One region of the Rothia sp. HMSC064D08 genome, then DNA from elsewhere that is predicted to be linked to it. Evidence: riboswitches for the same ligand, from Rfam matches in the RefSeq annotation. Region 1 holds a riboswitch; the other holds the start of a gene.
What was found. Region 1 has a riboswitch for thiamine pyrophosphate ahead of HMPREF2625_RS08085 (bifunctional hydroxymethylpyrimidine kinase/phosphomethylpyrimidine kinase). Riboswitches for the same ligand answer to the same signal wherever they lie in the genome.

Region 2: another riboswitch for thiamine pyrophosphate. It lies ahead of HMPREF2625_RS02060 (ECF transporter S component); the one in region 1 lies ahead of HMPREF2625_RS08085 (bifunctional hydroxymethylpyrimidine kinase/phosphomethylpyrimidine kinase).

The regions. Positions count from the first base shown of each region.
Region 1 covers NZ_KV797900.1:292,319-299,697, forward strand. The annotation lists gene HMPREF2625_RS08070 (ABC transporter ATP-binding protein) at 1-292, shown strand, start outside; gene HMPREF2625_RS08075 (hypothetical protein) at 405-1,493, opposite strand; gene HMPREF2625_RS08080 (DUF6318 family protein) at 1,537-2,292, opposite strand; TPP riboswitch at 2,491-2,615, shown strand; gene HMPREF2625_RS08085 (bifunctional hydroxymethylpyrimidine kinase/phosphomethylpyrimidine kinase) at 2,716-4,359, shown strand; gene HMPREF2625_RS08090 (NAD(P)H-dependent oxidoreductase) at 4,473-5,021, opposite strand; gene HMPREF2625_RS08095 (NAD(P)H-dependent oxidoreductase) at 5,275-5,823, opposite strand; gene HMPREF2625_RS08100 (slipin family protein) at 6,033-6,815, opposite strand; gene HMPREF2625_RS08105 (transposase) at 6,974-7,379, opposite strand, start outside.
Region 2 covers NZ_KV797894.1:7,280-14,658, forward strand. The annotation lists gene HMPREF2625_RS02050 (MFS transporter) at 1-1,046, opposite strand, end outside; gene HMPREF2625_RS02055 (DUF4235 domain-containing protein) at 1,271-1,504, opposite strand; TPP riboswitch at 1,804-1,906, shown strand; gene HMPREF2625_RS02060 (ECF transporter S component) at 1,963-2,562, shown strand; gene HMPREF2625_RS02065 (ABC transporter ATP-binding protein) at 2,653-4,311, shown strand; gene HMPREF2625_RS02070 (energy-coupling factor transporter transmembrane component T family protein) at 4,315-5,115, shown strand; gene HMPREF2625_RS02075 (aminodeoxychorismate lyase) at 5,207-6,106, opposite strand; gene HMPREF2625_RS02080 (regucalcin) at 6,124-6,549, opposite strand; gene HMPREF2625_RS02085 (multidrug effflux MFS transporter) at 6,710-7,379, opposite strand, start outside.

The DNA of each region.
Region 1 (7,379 bases):
GAAGACGCGCATCGGTACGGGAGATCATGAACTCACCCGTGACCAGATTCAGCAGCTTGCTTTAGCGCGCATCGTCGCGGCAAACCCTCACGCGGTTATTCTTGATGAATCGACCACCCAGCTTGAGCTTGTGGACGCGACCGAATCATTACAGGCCGTGCTCGCGAATCGTGCTGTGTTGATTATTTCGCACGATGCGCGTATCGCATCCCTGGCAGACCGTGCCGTTTTGCTTCAGGAAGGCATGATTACCGCTGAGGGCACGCCCGCTGAGATTTTCGCTCTGACCTAGAAGATGATAGTCAAGAACCGTACACTCTCTGCCCTTCTTGTAGATGGGCACAACGGCACGATAGAGAAGAAAAGTGTACGACGCTCGGACAGGTTATAGAATTGGTTGGGATTTATTTTTTCTTATGGAGCCGCCATTCGGTATCGCCTGCTCCCGAGTCATCGCGATGCCAATGCTGCCCTGTCACTGGGTCAGGCTGCGTTAACTTTGGATTCGGGTTATTACGATCGGGCTCATCCGGATGTTCTGGGCATCCTCGAGCACCAGGGTCTTCGCGGCAGGTTTTACCTACAGAATGCACCTCGGTATCCCACACGCGTACTAGAGTGGGATCACTGCGAACCGTAAGCGAGCCAACAATATTCCAGTCTCCACCTTTGAGACGGTACCGACCCTGATAGGTGACAGTAACGTAAGCATGATAGTTGCCGGATTCTTTGAAAGCATAGCTGGTATCGGTGGGTTTAAAGTTACGTTTACTCTTGTCCCAGACAGAGCCTTGCGCGGTTCCTGAATCCCGCGTTGTGTAAACAGGGTCGCCGGCACCGTACTCATAGGTATAGGCAACGGGAACAGCTTCTATCGTGACTTCTTCATCAAGGATAGTAGTATCACGTGCTGCTGTTTTAACACCGGTCACATAGAAGTTTGTGTTGATCCCGGTATTGACGTGGGGCTCATGCCCGTCGAAATGTAGTGCGGGTTTTGTGGTGGTAAGTTCGGCGAGTTGCTCCCGAACCTGGTGCTCTATCTTTTGGGTGCGAACTTGGGCGTTATCGGCAGTAGGTTCGTTTTCAGGTGTGTTTTGGTCTGCAGGATCGTTGGGAACGCACGTTATACCGCCGTTTCCTGACTGAACGACACCGTATTGTTTATAGTTGCCTGAATCGTCAATGGGTAGGGGAACACGGGCTACTTTACCAGGTTTCCCTTGGTAGAGACAGGGCGCATCTTTAGAAGCATTACCATTGTAGACATCGAAGGTATTTCCTACACTACTCACGGTTGCGGGAGCGTTAGAGCCTGTATCGGCGATACCTTGCTTCGCGTCAGTATCTCGATATCCATTACTTTGTTGAGGTACCGTATGAGGTTCGTTAGGCTGTTGTGAATTGCTGGAAGACGAGGTTCCCTTAACCGTGAGTTTACCTCCGTGGATATTGCCTGAATAGTCGTTTGCAGCAGAAGAAGAGTATGACACTGTACAGAAGAAAATTACTGTTATAGCGCAAAAAACGCGTTTCTTATTTGAGCTCAACTTTTTCCATCCCAGCAAATGCCCAGTGACCAGTTGATTTGAAAACGATACCGAACTCGATAGTGTTCTTATTTTGTTCGGACAAGGGATAGGTATGGGTCTTATAGTCTTCGTTATCTAAGTAGACGACATCGTTAGCGATAATATTTCCGATGATGAGGTAAACGTGATCGCTTGGCGATATCAGAGTGGACGGGTCAAAGGTGAGTTTTCTAGTACCACCAACTGCCCATCCTCCCTTTTGGTAGAGCCTATAGACATAGTTGGCAATCTCTTCCTCTTCTTTATAACCTTCAGACGTATAGTCAGCATATGGTTGTACGTCTCCAGTCTGTATAGCGTAATTCCGCAGGTCGTTCCAATACTGAATAAAGTGAAAAAGCGCCTCCGGTGTCTCAATCCCAATGTCTTCGGGCTTTTTGGGCTTGGGGACGTTCTGCGCGGGTCCTTTTTCGTCTGCAGGACGGTACTCACCTTTGGGCGCTTCAGAGCCACCAGAATAACCCTTAGTGAAGGTCGGATGTGCCTGGGCCTCAGGTGAGGCAGATTCGGTACCATGTGGGCTGGAGCTACCGTCTGTGGTGTTGGATGTTTCGGCACGAGCAGATGCCGTCTCATGTGCTTGCTCTCCGCAAGCGGTCAGGAACTCAGTAACGCAGATCCCCGATGCGAAGGCTATCAGGGCACGACGGTTGAGGACTTTTTGAGGCACACTGTTGTGCCTAAGGGCAGGAATGCTCATCAGTGAACTTTCGTGGTTGGGTGAATATACAGCAGGCCGCAGGGGAGCGCGACCCTTTTCAACAGTACTGTTACATGTAAAGAATAAGAAATATTACTTTATAAGAGTTTGAAAATTACCAAAACTTAGAGATATGTGCACGGCAATAACACATAAAGTCCGTGAACCTATTGAGCCCAACGGTATATGCTACAGTGAAAACGCGATATGGGGTGCTCCATTTTGTAACGGATACACAGCACGGCGCTGTGATCTGGAGCTGAGATATACCCATTGAACCTGCTCTAGTTAGAACTAGCGAAGGGATATCGAACCGTGGCAGAGCAGCATTAACCTTCTTTCTGAAACACCCGATTCATCATTATCTAGATAGCGTGGTGCGTTTGCAGCGATGCCACGCCCATCCCAAGGAGACTTATAGCTATGACGCTATTAAACACATCTACGCCTCGTGTGCTTTCCATTGCCGGAACCGACCCTACAGGCGGTGCTGGAATCCAAGCTGATCTCAAGTCTATTGCCGCAAGCGGTGGTTACGGTATGTGCGCCACAACCGCGCTTGTCGCACAGAATACACAAGGGGTTCGCAGCATTTTTGCTCCACCCACCGAGTTTTTACAAGAACAGCTTGCGGCAGTTTTCGACGATGTGACTGTGGATGCCGTTAAAATTGGTATGCTCGGCGATGTTGAAACTATCACTACCGTCAAGACCTGGCTTGCAGAACATCCGGTACCAGTGGTGGTACTTGATCCGGTGATGGTTGCCTCCAGCGGCGATCGCCTGATTAGTCAAGACGCCGAGCAGGCACTGCGCGAATTGGTGGCGCAGGCAAATGTTATCACTCCGAATATCGCCGAACTCGCGGTGCTCTGTGAGAGCAACCCTGCCCAGACTTTGAAGGAGGCGCATAACCAGGCGGCTCAGCTCGCGGGGAGCACTGGCACGATCGTGATTGTTAAGGGCGGTCACCTGACGGGGGAGGACGCCGGAAACTCGGCTGTTTTCCCTGATGGAACTCATACACATGTGGCCACCAATCGCGTCCAAACGAAGAATACCCACGGTACCGGGTGCTCGCTCTCATCAAGTCTTGCTACCCGCCTTGGACTTGCTCTTGTGAATGGCAATAATGAGCTGAGTGTACGAGTACTCACGAACGCGCTGGCATGGAGCACCCGGTGGCTCAACGAGGCTATTATCGCGGGTGAGGAACTGCACGTGGGCAGCGGGCAGGGTCACGGACCGGTCGATCATCAGGCACGTGCTCGCCGTTTGGAACATGCAGCCGATACGAAACCGTGGGAGCACTTATACGCTGATAAAAATCTTACGGGCGAGAGCCCCAAGAATTTGGTGAAACCTGCGCAGCGGAAATCCCCAGAGTCGAAGGTAGCCCCGGCGGGTCCGTGGACTGCCGCCCTGTGGCAAGCTACCGGTGATATTTGGCGTGACATTCTCGATTTGCCCTTTATTCGCGGGCTGGGCGACGGCACGCTTGACGAGGATTTATTCGGCTTCTATTTAGACCAAGATGCGCAGTACCTTGCCCAGTATTCTCGCGCCTTAGCTACTCTTTCGGCACGTGCCACCTCATCGCAAGGTCAGGTACATTGGGCTGCGGGTGCCCAGGCGGCAATTGTTGAGGAATCGCTTCTGCACGATGAATGGTTGGCGGCGCATCCCGCTATTCCTGCGGAGCAGGGTGGTATTCGGCGTGGTGCACCTTCGGCAGTGACAATGGGGTACACGAACTTTTTACGTGCTACTGCCGCTGGTGAGGATTATGTGGTGGGTGCAGCTGCGGCGCTTCCATGCTACTGGCTGTACCTTGAGATCGGTTACCGGCTCTTGGAGAAAACCCACGAGGAACATCCGTATAATGCCTGGATTTCGGTGTATGGCGGCGAAGAGTTTGCTGCAGATGTGCGCCGCTGCGTGGCGGTTGTTGAGGAAGCATTTGAACAGGCTTCCCCCAGTCAGCGTGTTGCCGCCGCGCAGGCATATATGAGCGCATGCCTATATGAACGTGACTTTTTCGACCAGGCTCATAGAGCGTTGCGGTAACATCCCACTGGTCGGCCCGCATACGACAACGTAAAAGGCTCTTTAGCCAAATCAAGCGTATTTTTCACCGCTTGATTTGGATAAAGAGCCTTTTAGCAGGTAGGTAAAAGGGACTATGCCCCCAGAGCCTCCAGACGCTCAATCAGGCGCTTGCCGTGATCCTCACCAATGGCGCGAGCAACAGCGGGGTTATCGGGGTCGCCAGTGGTGCCGTAGCTGTACAGTGGTTCTTCAAGAGGCATACCGGTGAACGCTGCGGTGTTCTCAAACTCGGTCAACGTAGCAGATACGTCGCGTGGCAGCATAGTGCGGTAGACATCTTCAATAGCGCCAGCGGTTGCAGAGATCAGAAGCTTCTTACCCTGCAAAGCGGTGCCGTTTTCTCCATACGCGAAGCCGTACTCGAAAACGTCGTCAATCCACTGCTTCAGCAGAGAAGAAATTGAATACCACATCACCGGGAACTGCAGAACAATGACATCTGCTTCCACAAGTGCCTTCTGCTCAGCAGGTACGTCAAACTTACCGTTTACACGCAGCTTGTCGAGCTCACGAATCTTGACGTTATCGCCGAACCGTGCCCGCACGGCATCAAGAATAGCCTTGTTAGCGTTAGAAGTCGTAAGGTCAGGGTGCCCCGAAATAATCAGGATATTAGACATAGTCATCCAATCTATTAAACATCAGAATCATGAGCTTGTGAGTGCTGATTCAAGTATAAGCTCAAGTTTGCCACCTTCGTATATTAGCACGCTATTCCCTATGTCTGCCTGTGAACATTATGCCGAATCTAATACATACTGCTAACAAGCTTTTAGTTTTCCAGAAGGTGTACGATGCACAACATTACCCATAAAATGCATGACAAATACCTAATGCGATGCCGCCGAAAAAGAAAATAGCAACCGCAATATACTAAGCCCGCAAGGATTCTAACCTGGCGATGAGTTTGGTGCCATGATTCTCACCAATAGCCCGTACCGCTGCGGCATTCCCCGGATCACTTGATGCGCCGTAGCTGAAAATAGGTTCTTCCAACTCCATACCCGTGAAAGCGGCAGTATTCCCAAAATCGGCGTATGTGGTTGTGAGCTCATACGGCAAAGCATCACGGTACATATTCTCGGGAGCTCCCGCAGTCGCAGAGATTAAGAGTTTCTTGCCGCGCAGCGCCGTGCCTTGCGAACCGTATGCGAAGCCATACTCGAAAACGTCATCAATCCATTGTTTCAACAATCCCGGCACCGAATACCAGTACACAGGGAACTGAAGCACCACGATATCTGCTTCCGCGAGTGCCTTCTGCTCGGCTGGAACATCGAATTTACCATTCACGTACAGTTTGTCGAGTTCACGCATGTTTATCGCATCGCCAAAATGGTTTTTTACGGCATCAAGAACCGTCTTATTTGCGGTGGAATCTGGCAGGTTCGGGTGACCTGAAATAACAAGAATCTTTGACATGATAAATCCAATCTGTGTGCGATAAACAGGAAAGTTAGGAATCCAATATATCGAGCCTTAAGTAGAGCTGCTAGGTTCCTTGCTTATTTTCACGATTTCTACGCCCTGAGGTGAATAGGTTAAAGAAATATCCGGAACAAGCTATATTCCCCGAGTCTGTGGGAAAGAACTGTTCCGGATATTTCTGTGATATTTATCGAAGGCTGCTGTTACTTTTCCTCGTGAGAAGCACCCTTCAAAGCCCCCATAAGCGGTCCCACAATATCCAGCGGAAGCGGGAAAACAACCGTCGAATTCTGATCAGCGCCCAACTCCAAGAGAGTCTGCAAATACCGCAACTGTAACGAAGCCGGTGAATCACTGAGAATGTCAGAAGCCTCCTTAAGTTGAGATGAAGCCTCAAGCTCACCACGTGCCGAAATGATCTTGGCGCGGCGTTCACGCTCAGCCTCAGCCTCACGAGCCATTGCGCGCTGCATGGCCTCAGGAATCTCAATATCCTTGATCTCAACCAGCTCAACTTTAATACCCCACGGGCGGGTGCGTGAATCAATAATGCTTTGCAAATCCGCATTCAAATCATCACGATGCGCCAGCAAAGTATCAAGATCCACACGCCCCAACAGCGAACGTAGTGTAGTCTGAGCGATCTGAGAAGTAGCGATCGGGTAGTTTTCGACCTCAAGTACGGCGTCTTTTGCACTAATCACACGGAAAAGTACTACCGCGTTCACGCGCGCAGGAACGTTATCTTTTGTGATAACTTCCTGCGGGGGAATGGTCAGCGTAATCACACGCATGTCCACGCGCTGCAGCGAATCGATGAGCGGAACCACCAGGTTAATACCAGGTTTCAGCTCGGAACGCAGATGACCGAAGCGGAAAGAAATACCGCGCTGATATTCAGGGATGACCCGAAGGGTACGAATAATCAGAAAAGCGACGATTACAAGAATCGGAATAACAATCGAAAGAACGGTAAGAGAATCCATCATGTCCTCTAAAAAATATGTTGGTAACGGTCAGTAGGAATGACCTGTGTAGATGCGTGCTGAGAAAAATCTAGATGCGGTGACAATACGCACCCCGATCTCTAGGTTACCAATTCATCAACGACGGTACCTTAGAAACCGGGGCGCGCATCCTCACACTAACGAGAGACTTCTTCGAGATTCTGCTCCTGAATAACCTCTGCGGTAGTTTTATGCAGACGTGGGGTAGAAGTCCCCTCGCCGCTCCACGCCGGACGATCAGGATCAATCTGCGAAGAACGCACAGGCAAAGTTGCAGCAGAGATTATCTGCTTACGAGCATCGTCGGTGCGGCGCTTACGCTCATTGCCAATACCGCCCCACTTAGCGGCAAACCTATCCATCTTAACCGCCACCGATTCATCCGCAGTAGACCCAGGAATATGTTTAGGATCTGCCACAAAGTTCTCAGGTGACTTAATGAGCTTGATAGCCAAGGGATAGGTGAGTGATAAACAAGCCACAATAACGGCGGCTTCCACCAGCAGCTCCAAGGGAGCATGCCAGGCCAGAGCCGTAGCACCC
Region 2 (7,379 bases), on a different contig from region 1:
AAGAGCAGGGGTACGGCGGCGATTAGGATGGCCACCAGCGAGAAAATAATAATCTTTTTGGGCCCCAGATAGTCATCCAGGTACCCGCCCAGCACCGCGCCTACGGCGGCAACACCGTTGGCGGCAACACCGAAAATAATGACATCCGAAGTGCTGAACCCGAAGGAACCAGCCGCCAGCACGCCGCCGAAGGTGAAGATACCGGCTAAACCATCGCGGAAGATAGCGCTGGCACACAGGAAATAAAGGGTTTGCGGTGCCGTGGTGCGCAGCCGCATAATGGTGCGCCACAGCTCCTTGTAGGCTGCAAAAAGACCGCCTTGGCGTGCCGGAGAAAGCCTGGCTAGGCCGCGTTCTAAGAACCTGAGTTCACCTGTGGGAAGGACCTCCGGGAGCACCCGTTCGCGGCGGCGCATCCGAATTAGCAAAGGCGTGCAGAAGATCAGGCACCACAGGGCGGAGAACAGTGCCACTGCGCGAATATTGAAGGCGTTGTCGGTGCTCAGGTGCAGCCCGTTAGGCTCAAGTACGAAGCCCCACAACACGATAATTAGGGCCACTAGGCCGCCCACATACCCCGCCGACCAACCGATCCCCGAGATTTTACCGATATTATTCGGGGTTGAAATGCGTGGAAGTATAGCGTTGTAATTCACGACCGCAAATTCGCTGAATACGCTCGCCGCAGATACGAGAATCACGCCCAGCCACAGATGCGCTTCATCGGGAAATACGAAAAAACACAGTCCAGAGAACGCCACCAGAGAAAGCGTATTAACACCTAACCAGAAAATACCTTTACCGGATTTATCGGCGCGCTGGCCCGAAACCGGAGCGAAAAAGGCAATACAGAACCCGGCAATGGTCAATCCCAGTGACAGTGCCGCCGATGCATCCTCGGTTGAGCCGAAGTAAGAGCTGGTGAGATAGACCGTAAAAATAAAGGTCATCATGATGGTGTCGAAGCTCGACGAGCCGACATCCCACAGCACCCAAGATGCAACCGAGCGGCGGCTGGTACTGTGGTCGGGAATGCGTCTAGTCATAACGGATGTGTTCACTTTCGTGTAAGACGCAGCTAGGCGCCCTCAATCTGGTGCTGGTCTTGTAGCTTACCCCGGCGACACTGCCGTAGGCATCGCCTCCCAGCGTGCCGAGCGCCTTATTCTCTTCTGAACAGGCAGACTATTCAGCACATCGGAAAGGATGCGCACACCGCTGCAGCGTGAAGGCTGCGGGGCGGCGCATCCACCCAAATTACACCGTGAAATTATGAGAAGAAACGGCGCTGTGCGCGGGCAATACCGACGCTTACCAGGGCACCCACCACGGAGGTGATGACGGTCCACACAATAACATTGCGCAAAGTGTCTTCGGACTCGGGGCCGATGGTAGGAGGTTCGTTACCGGTCACACGCTTCCACGCTGCGCCAAGACCTTTGCTTGTCAGGGCGGCGGCTGCCATATTGGCACCGGTGATAGCAATCTTTGCTACGGGGTTCATATCTTCTCCTCAAAAATCAGAAGTGACTATCCCTAGCCTATCGGCTTTACGGCTCAAATGCAGAGAACATGACCTGTTTTAACGCGCGCATACACGAAAAATCGGGGTAAAAACTCTAGAACGTGAGAAAAAGCACAGTATTGCCGGTCTGAAAGGCGTATACCAGCGGCAAATCAAGGAATCATATTACCGACCTGCCACACGTTCTTGTCATAAACCGATTCAAAAACTCAACGAACTCACAGAAAACGACTCATACAGCATAGAATGTAAACGTTTATAAGCTTCGAACTCTCGAAGCAACACGACAGGGGAGCGCCGCAGACGGGCGCTGAGAGTGCAACGCAGACCCTCGAACCTGATCCGGTTAGTACCGGCGTAGGGAGTCGAAATATGTTTTCTCAACACCCCACCCGCAACGGGTGTGGATGTTCCCCTTCCAATCATGGGAGGAAAATATGTCTCAAAAATCTCGCCTCAGCTGGCGGGTCAATGAAATCGTCATCGTCTCTGTGGTCGCCGCCGCCTGCGCGGTAATCTTCTGGATCTGGGATATTGCCGTAGACCCCGCCACTAAAACGCTCTTCGCGGCGGTTCCCGAATACCGACCCATCGTCGCCGGTATGTGGCTGCTCGCCGGTGTGCTCGGCGGGTACCTTATCCGCAAGCCCGGCGCCGCGCTCTACTGCGAAATCGTTGCCGCCGTCATCTCCGTATTCCTCACCGGAGGCGCCTGGAGCCAATCAATCCTCATCGCCGGATTCTTCCAGGGAATTGGCGCGGAAATAGCCTTCGCCGTGTTCGGATACCGCGTCTGGAACCTCAGCACAGCAGCCTTCGCGGGCGCACTGAGCGGGCTCTTCATGGGTGTCAACGAAATCATCATCTACTACCCAGACATGGAAATCTTCAAAGCCGTCACCTACGTGGTATGTGCGGTCGTCTCAGGAATTGTGCTCGCCGGGGTACTCTCCTGGGGACTCACGAAAGCGCTCGCTAAAACCGGGGTACTCGCCTCGCTGGCCTCCGGCGTGCAGGCACGTACCGCACGCGGATAACGGGCAGGCAGGCGTATGTCACAGCCTATCTCAACGCTCAAACCCTCAAATGCGGAACATCCTGAACCATCCGCAACCCAGGGTGCAACCATGATCGAACCCCACAGTACCGCCCCCGATGCGCCCGCCCGCGGTGCCGCAATCGACCTTCACAACTTCGGTTGGCACCACCCCGGGCGTGAAAAACCCGCGTTCTCGAACGTGAACCTGCGCATCGAACCCGGGCAGAAAGTACTGCTGCTGGGGCCCTCCGGCGCAGGAAAATCAACGCTCCTGCACGCTATCGCCGGGGTGCTGCACGATCACGACGGGCAGAGCCAAAGCGGCAACGCGCGCATCGACGGCGTAGCCCCCGAAGACGCACGCGGACTCATCGGACTCATGCAGCAAGACCCCGAATCATCGGTCGTGCTCGCCCGCGTGGGTGATGACGTAGCCTTCGGCCCCGAAAACCTTGCGGTCGCACGCGAAGAAATCTGGGCGCGCGTTGACGACGCGCTCACCGCCGTCGGGCTCGACTACCTGCCGCATGAGCATCCTACAAATGCGCTTTCGGGCGGGCAGAAACAACGCCTGGGACTCGCCGGAATCCTGGCGATGCACCCGCGTGCAATCCTGCTCGACGAACCCACCGCGAACCTCGACCCCGAAGGCGTTCAACAGGTGCGCGATGCTGTGGTGCAGGCGGTCACGGCAACCGGTGCCACCCTGATCGTCGTCGAACACCGGGTGGGCGTGTGGGCGCAGCATATGGACCGCGTTATCGTGCTCGGTGCCGACGGAGGCATCACCCACGACGGCGCGCCCGAAACCGTGCTCGCCCAAGCCCGCGAAACCCTCATCGCCAACGGCGTGTGGGTGCCCAGGTATGTTCCCGAACCCGCCGCCGTGGCGGCACCGAGCGGGCGCATACTCCTGAGCGCCGAAAACCTTGCGATTACGCGGGAATTTCCGAGCAAAAAACAGTTACGGGCACGCCGACGACAGCTCAAAACCATGCTGGAACCCGCACCCGTGCCCCTGGATATTCCTGCCCTGCGCGGGGGCATTAACCTGAGCATTCGAGAAGGCGAGCACCTGAGTATTCTCGGCCCCAACGGTGCCGGAAAATCAACCCTCGCACTCACTCTCGCCGGGCTCCTCTACGCCCCCAACGGAACCCTGCATGCGCACGAAGCCCTGCGCGAGTTCGACCAAAACCCAACAGCAGAAAGCTCCCTCACTCGCGAGAAAATAGCCGCCAGCTGGGATATTCCCTCCTGGAGTCCCGCCCAGCTGCTCGGGCGCATCGGCTACGTTTTCCAAGAACCCGAATACCAATTCGTGCGCGGCAGTGTGCGCGAAGAACTCGAACTCGGGCCGCGCCGCCTCGCCGCCCTGCGCCGCGAAAAAATTGATGAGGATGCGCTTGCCGCCGCCACCGCATCCCTCGCCGAACGCTTGCGTTTAGACGGGCTCTTAGACGCCAACCCGTTCACGCTTTCGGGCGGACAAAAACGCCGGCTGTCGGTTGCATCCGCTTTGGCGACGGCGCCGCGCGTGCTGATTCTTGACGAACCGACCTTCGGTCAGGATGCGAGCACCTGGGGCGAACTGGTGCGCTTGATTCGCGGGCTTCTCACGGAGGGGGTTGCGGTGATCTCGGTGACTCACGACCTCGAATTTACGGCGGCTTTGGGTGGGCGGAGCATCACGCTCGAAAGCCTGCCGCATGAGTCCGCAGACCGGGGCTTTCAGGAAGGGAATTAACGCATGAATACCGATTTTTTCGGGCCGAGTGCCGAGCGTAACAGCTGGTTTGGCGGGCTTAACGCGGGCGTCAAATTAGTGGTTGCGGGCGTGCTGGTTCTTGCGGCAATCCTCATTCAAGACCCGGTAACTGCGGCTATCATCTTTGGGCTGGAGCTGCTGGGGTTTATTGCGGTTGGGTTTCGACCGGTGAACCTGCTGGCGCGCAGCTGGCCTATCCTGATCGCGGTGCTGACCACCGGCTGGAGTGTGGCGATTCTTGTCAATAAAACCGGTGCCGTCCTGCTTGATTTTGGGCTGAACACCATCACGGAAGGGTCGCTCGCGGCGGCGTTTTCGATGATGATTCGTTCCCTGGCGATGATTCTGCCGACCTTCGCGTTTGTGCTCTCAACAGACCCAACCGATCTGGGCGATTCGCTTGCACAAACTTTCCGTCTGCCCGCCCGTTTCGTGCTTGCCGCGTTGGCGGCGTTACGCCTTGTCGGCATCCTGTTTGGGGAGTGGAATACGTTGGGGCAGGCGCGGCGCGCACGCGGGCTAGGCGCGGGTCAGGGCCCGCTCGGGCGCATCAAAACCGGTGCAGGGCAGGCCTTCGCGCTCATGGTACAGGCAATTCGCCGCGGTTCGCGCCTTGCGGTCACAATGGAGGCGCGCGGTTTCGGCACCGGCAAACGTTCCTGGGCACGCGTGCCTACCTATTCCCGGCGTGATGCGTATGTTGCGGTTGCCGCCGCCGTTATCGTGGCGTGCGCCTACGGGGTTTCGCTGGGACTAGGAACCTTGCGTTTCTTATGGCAGTAGCCGCACTGAAGCTGCCGCTAGGTACTCCGGGCCTGAAAACCGGGGTAAAGGCGCGGCGCAAGTATCAGCCTTGCGCCGCTAGCCCTGTACCTTAGCCCTGTGCCAGGTATTCCAAGAACCGGTGCGTGAGCTGCGCATCGTGCGCTAACGCCGTACCGTTCAGATGCGTGACCGGGGCGAGCAGACGCACCGAGGAGGCGAGCCACACCCCGTCAGATTCAAAGAGGTCCTGCGGGTACAGTGGGCCGTAGCCCAGCTCCCAACCGTCGCGCCGCGCCGCCTCAAAAATGGCGCCCTGTGTGGTGCCGGGCAGTATCCCGTGGTTCGGTTCGGGGGTGTACAGCATTTTCTTCCCGTGCTCAATGCGCGCCATGAGTACCGATGAGGTTGCCCCCTCCAGAATGCGGCGGTTGTCGGTCATAAAAATTGCGTCGTCCGCGCCGTGGGAGTGAACGTACCGCAGCACCGCCATATTCACCGCGTATGAGAGGGTTTTTGCGCCCGCCAGCAGCCACGGGTATGCGGTGTTGTCGGCGGGGTCGTGCCCGCGCGGCAGCAGCATGGCCTTCACCCCGTTCTGCCGCTGGTTCACGGTAGTTTCAGGTACCGGGGATGCGATTAGCAGCGTGTACGGCCCGGCGGGCATTCCCGCAGAGGCATGCGGCAGCCCGCGCGAGATAATGATTTTGACGATATGCTCTTCGCCGAGTTCCGTGTGGGCGCCGGGCACGGCCTGGGCGAGAAGGTTTGCCAGTGCATCCCGAAGCTGGTGCAGGTCAGGTTCGGGCAGGTCGAGCATACGCGCCGAAGATTCGAGTCGGGTGAGGTGCATATCAAGTTTTCGCACCTGCCGATTGACGGCGAGCATGGTCTCAAAAACGCCGTCGCCACGGGTAAATCCTTGGTCTTCCACGCCGATAAGCGGCTGGGTGGGGTCTACGGCAACGCCTTGCGGGTTCTCTGAATTTAGGAGTATCACGGAACTAGTCATGTTTCCAGTGTAGTGGCTCACGTGCCCTCACAGCAGTGCACGCCGAGCGGGCCCAGCTCCCAGGTGGCGTTTTCGGCGATAAAGTATATGTCTGCCTCGGCGATGTCCTCGAAGGTTTCGGGGTTGTCGTTGTCCCCTTCGATATCGAGCCCGATTTTGCCGTCCCGTTCGAGAACATGAACCCCGCTGCATATGCTGATGAACGAGCCTTGCACCCGGTAGTCCGAAATATCTTCCAGGGTTACGGTGACGTGCCGCCAGACGTCGTCGGTAGCGGCCTTCTCCCAGCCGCCGTCTACATGGGTCCGGTCCACCGCGCAGAATCGCAGACGAACAGCTGTTCCCTTTGCATAGGTTACGGTGATCGAATCCAGCCAGCAGTCGTAGAAGTGGTTGAACCGTTTGATGATCTCTGCACTTGTGAGGTTTTCGTCAGTGCTCACGGTCAGCCTCCTTAAAAATCTTAGGATTTATCAGGATACCAGCTACCTGCGCGAATACGCCGAGAAGCGGATTTTCGCTCGAAAAGGTGATATTTTCTCACCTTTTCGGCAAAAACCCGCTTCTTGGGTATCAACGTCTTAACACGCTCGATGCGAAGCACTAGCGCCCGCCTTCGCCGCCGTCTGCCGCATAATCGGCGTCCTTACGCGGGGTTGTGAAGAGCACAAGCGCGGTCATCAGTGCGAAGCCCAGAATTGAGAACGCCATCGGCATATAGGAACCCTCGCCGCCCAGCGAAACCAGGGGCGCGGCAAGTCCGCCCAGAAGCGCCTGAATCGTGCCCATCACGGCGGATGCGCTGCCCGCCATATGGCGTGCCTCGTTCAGAGCCAGCGCCGAGGAGTTACCAAAAATCAGACCCACCGAACAGGTGAGGCAGAACAACAGAATCAGGGTGGGCCACAGCGAAATACCTAGTGCGAATGAGACAGTCAACAGGATTGAGACCGTCAGAAGAGAAATCACGCCGATATTGACGATCACGCGCTGACCGATACGACCAACCAGCGCGGTTGCCAGCGAGCTCATCGCCACAATGCCCAGGGAGTTCACCCCGAAGGCGAGAGTAAACTGCCCGGCGTCGAGACCCAAAATGTTCTGGAGCACGAAAGTGGAACCCGAAATATACGAGAACATTGCGCCGAAGGCAAAGCACATAGTGAGGGAAAAACCCATGTAACGGCGGATTTTGAACACTTTCGGGATTTCGGAGTAGACACTCAGCGCGGTACCTTTGTACCGTTTTTCAGCGGGAAGAGTCTCGCGCAGA